DNA from 2 places in the Xenorhabdus bharatensis genome. Region 1 is predicted to be linked to the other one. Evidence: predicted binding sites of a transcription regulator. Region 1 holds the regulator's gene; the other holds the start of a gene.

Region 1 (2,475 bases):
GGGCCAATAAAGGCTATCGGGTCATTATTTCCAATCCTGATTATGTTTATCTGGATATGCCCTATGAGGTTAATCCGAAAGAGCGGGGTTACTATTGGGCTTCCCGTTTTAATGATGAAGCGAAAATATTCAGTTTTGCACCCAATAATATGCCCCAAAATGCTGAAACTTCGGTGGATATCAACGGAGACTATTTTAATGCAAACAGCGGTAAACGCTGGCCGGGGGCATATGGGCTGTCAGGGCAGTCATGGAGTGAGACTGTACGTACTGATGAGCAGATGGAATATATGATTTATCCGCGATTATTACCGTTGGCGGAACGGGCATGGCATCAGGCTGAGTGGGAACAGAATTACCAGCAGGGAAGGGAATATAAAGGCGGGATTACACGGTATGTAGATACCGATAAGCTCAATAACGACTGGCTGCATTTTGCCAATCTGATGGGGCAGCGCGAAATGGCTAAACTGGATGAAGCTCATATTGCGTACCGTCTGCCGATACCCGGTGCAAGAATTGTAGCCGGAACACTAGAAGCGAATATCGCCTTGCCGGGCATGACCATTCAGTATTCATTGGACGATGGAAAAACATGGGAAAGTTATGATGATAGACAGCGGCCGCATGTTAATGGGCATGTAAAAATTCGCTCTGTCAGTACTGATGAAAAGCGTTTCAGTCGGGTGGAAGAGGTACCTTCTGAGTAATCCTAAAATAGGACATTAAAAGCAATCTGCCGATTAGTGTCAGCTAATCGGCAGCAGCTTCTCTGACAGGGTCAGACACGAGAAGTAGCAGTAAATGCTGACTCCTTATCGTGCTTTTACATCATGTAACGAACCGTCTTTGCGACAATCGCCTGTAGTGCAGTGACCATACAGGTATAGACTATGATTTGACAGCTTGATTCCATAACGTGTTGCGATATCTTTCTGACGTTCTTCAATGGATTCATCGCTGAATTCAATCACTTTACCGCAGTCGAGACAAATTAGATGGTCATGGTGATGTTGTTGAGTAAGTTCGAAAACCGATTTACCGCCTTCAAAATTGTGGCGTGTAACAATGCCGGCATCATCGAACTGGTTCAACACGCGATAGACAGTGGCGAGGCCAATCTCTTCACCGATATCAATCAGTTTTTTGTAGAGATCCTCCGCACTGACATGATGGCATTCTGGGTCCTGTAGCACTTCCAGAATTTTCAGGCGAGGAAGTGTTACTTTAAGTCCAGCATTTTTCAATGCTTTATTGTTGTCGGTCATGCGGATTCAGTCCTGTAGCTTGAGTTTAGTGAACTTAACAATACATACCCATCGTTTTTCAAATCGCCTTTTTGTTGGCTATTATACCCCTTCATTTCTGTCACATAGTGAGCTATGTTCCAGAGGATGAGTATCCTTGCCATCGTGATGCGACTCAAAATCCATAAGTTATGGGTGTATCGTGAGAGAATCATGATTTAGTTTCACGTTGTAGATTATAGGCATGGATATTGAAAATGAAAACCATGCCTATCGCGCTATCATGACACATTATTCGGGAATTATCCTGTGCAAAAGACGTTTCTTGTGTCTATCAGACGCCAGAAAGTATCTATAAAACGCCAGAACAATTTTATGCGCCAAGGATTTCTGACAGGCTCATTTCAGCCGTGATCTGTTTTACCCAAGTTTCAACACGTTCATCAGTCAGTTCTGGCTGGCGATCTTCATCAATGGTGAGACCAATGAAGTGCTTATCGTCTGCCATTCCTTTTGATTCTTCATGATGATACCCTTCGATTGGCCAGTGACCAACGATAATTGCACCACGAGGTTCGATGACATCGCGAATGGTGCCCATGGCATCACAGAAATACTCTGCATAATCTTCCTGATCACCGCAGCCGAACAAGGCAACTAATTTTCCATCAAAATTGATTTCTTCCAGTGTCGGGAGAAAGTCATCCCAGTCACATTGAGTTTCGCCGTAATACCAGGTTGGAATGCCTAGCAGCAGGATATCGAAAGCTTCAAGATCTTCTTTGCTGCTTTTGGCAATATCGTGGACTTCCGCAACATCAGCACCGCCCAGTTTTTCTTGGATCATTTTGGCAATGTTCTCTGTGTTGCCAGTGTCGCTGCCGAAGAATATACCTATTATTGCCATAAAGTGGATTAACCTCTTGTTTTATGTGTAGTTAAGTTATACACGTCACGCTGAAATCAGCAGGAGAAAAATATCAGTTTTAATAAACGAAAAAACTTTATTTTGACCAAACATCAATGACAAGTCTGTCAGATTTGTGTGGTAGCGCCGTATCACGCTGTTGAATTAAAGCCGTTAATTGGTAAGGTTATTTTCTGTTGCTAACTGAGCCAGCAACATCTGTTCAATCAATTCACTGCGGCTGATATTACGCTGTTTTGCCAGATGATTCAGTGCATCGACAGCATCTTCATTAAGTTTTAGCTCCACCCGGCGAAGTCC
Region 2 (2,475 bases), on a different contig from region 1:
TAAGTTTATAACAAGGAGAACGGGGCTGAGTTACCTGAATCATTGCCTCTCCCCACTGGAAAATGTCCCCGATATAAACGTTATCTTCTGTCATTCCTTCCGTTGATATATTTTCACCAAATAAGGGGGGGACAAATAATTCCATTAATTCAGGAAATTGCCTTTTCCAAAATAGATAATGTTCCATCGGATAATGGCAAAGCGCACGATCCGGCCCGCCATGAAAACGGGATTCTGCCTGTTCATCACCTTCCAGTCCCAGAGAAGTCAGCTGTAAACTGCCATTTACCAGCAGTTTGTTGATTGCAGAGGAACCCAACTTCTCGGAGGAGATTATTTTTCCTCTATATATCTGCGGGTAATACATTTCCATTTCTCCTCAATAAACAAATAACAACCAGACAGTCAGTAGAACAAGCGGTTAGTTCCGACCTGCATAACCATCCATATAAGTAGCAGAGATAGCTTCGGACATTGCCTTACGCCATCTTAGTGAAGGGCCTTCGCTACTCTCATAAACTCTGCCCTCAAAATGTGATGTTCTCCGAATTGAATTCATGAATTCATCACCTTTTAAATAAATGACTCGTTCCTGCGCCTGTTCGGGGGATACTCCGGCTTCTCTATCTTTTTTACCCAACTGCCAGAATTGTTCAAAAAACGGTACTGAAAGCTCAATACTATCGTAGATTTTGGTCCTAAAATTGGGGTCAAAATCATCATTAGAAGCATAAACAAAATGCTTGGCATTCCGTTCAGCACTTGTTTTGGGCTGTGCACAGCCAGACATTAGTAGTGAGGATACTATAAGGGTTGTAATCGTTATGACAGCGTTCTTTTTCATAATGTGCCTTTAATCGCGAAACAAGAAAAAATCGAATGATAGAGAAAATGATGAACAATAAAAATGCTGACCATGATAATGATCAGCATTTTCTGAAAGATGAGGATAATAGCGGTTATTTAATTTTTTCTTCGTAACGCCTTGCCGCTTCGTCCCAATTTACGACATGCCAAAACGCCTTAATATAATCAGGGCGACGATTTTGATATTTAAGATAATAAGCATGTTCCCATACATCTAACCCTAAAATGGGATAACCGGAAGTGCCGGAAATTTCTTCTCCCATCAATGGGCTATCCTGATTTGCAGTAGAAACAACATCGAGTTTTCCGTCTGCTTTCAGTACCAGCCAAGCCCAGCCAGAGCCGAAGCGAGTTGCTGCGGCCTGTTCGAATTTTGTTTTGAAAGCATCAATACTGCCAAAATCCCGTTCTATCGCCGCTTTTAAAGCACCGGATAACGTTGTATCTAATTTCAGCCCCTTCCAGAACATGCTGTGATTTGAATGACCTCCTGCGTTATTACGCATAAAAGTACGTTTATCCGCTGGGATTCTGTCAAGCTGCTGAACCAGATCATCAATGTCCAGCTCAGCGAGTTCAGGGAAGTTTTCCAGTGCGGTATTGGTATTTGCAACATAGGTTTGATGGTGTTTGGTATGATGAATAACCATCGTTTGTTCATCAAAGTGAGGTTCCAGAGCATCATAAGAATAAGGCAAGGAAGGTAATGAATGACTCATATTAAATCTCCAGTTGTTTAAAATACATACACCCTTTATTTATTGGGGATGAAGATCACCTTGTAAGCAACAGGATTATTATAGTGAATCAAATGGTAATGAAAATGATTATCAATTCCATAATATCACTGTGGTTTCCTTTCCTTTTGTGTTTAATCTATAAATAAGAATAAATAACCAAGTGGAATCGGCTAGTTAGTTAATTTTTCCAAAAATAAGATTATTAATGACGGTATATTTTATATAAATACACCGCACTAAATGTTCCCTTCATAACATTCATTATCTCTATTGCGTGATCTTCCGCGCAAAAAAGAAACAAAAATTATCCTTACACTTTAGTTAACCTTGTTTTGACATAGTATTAACAATTGCAAGGAGATAAAAATATGACTCAAATAATTAAGCACCCGATTCCTGCTGACATCGCAGAAACAGCCCTGATAAACAAACAACAATATTTGCAAGAATACCAACGTTCACGACAAGATCCTGAGGGGTTCTGGGGAGAGAAAGGTAAAATTGTCGATTGGATAAAACCTTATACAAAGGTGAAAAATACCTCTTTCGACCCCGGGCATATCAGTATCCGCTGGTTTGAAGATGGCACACTTAACCTAAGTGCTAACTGCCTTGACCGCCATTTACAGGAGCGAGGTCATCAGACCGCCATTATCTGGGAAGGAGACAATCCGGCTGAATCCAGACATGTTACGTATCAGGAGCTATACCATGATGTCTGTCAATTCGCCAATGTATTGAAAAAGCTCGGGGTAAAAAAAGGCGATGTTATCGCTATTTATATGCCAATGGTGCCGGAAGCTGCTGTCGCCATGCTGGCTTGTGCCCGGCTTGGCGCGATTCACTCCGTGATTTTCGGCGGCTTTTC

What was found. Region 1 encodes Fur, which represses iron uptake genes when iron is present. Its sites were predicted from a motif close to ATAATAATGAGAACNACTATCAA; they were not measured.
Region 2: the regulator Fur is predicted to act here: its motif matches at 1,679-1,701, upstream of sodA (superoxide dismutase [Mn]).

What each region holds. Positions count from the first base shown of each region.
Region 1 covers NZ_JBBMXG010000007.1:112,117-114,591, reverse strand. The annotation lists gene AAC855_RS08605 (beta-N-acetylhexosaminidase) at 1-710, shown strand, start outside; gene fur (ferric iron uptake transcriptional regulator) at 816-1,268, opposite strand; gene fldA (flavodoxin FldA) at 1,621-2,154, opposite strand; gene ybfE (LexA regulated protein) at 2,329-2,475, opposite strand, start outside.
Region 2 covers NZ_JBBMXG010000021.1:3,748-6,222, reverse strand. The annotation lists gene yiiM (6-hydroxyaminopurine reductase) at 1-367, opposite strand, end outside; gene AAC855_RS17250 (Exc2 family lipoprotein) at 422-844, opposite strand; gene sodA (superoxide dismutase [Mn]) at 960-1,586, opposite strand; gene acs (acetate--CoA ligase) at 1,976-2,475, shown strand, end outside.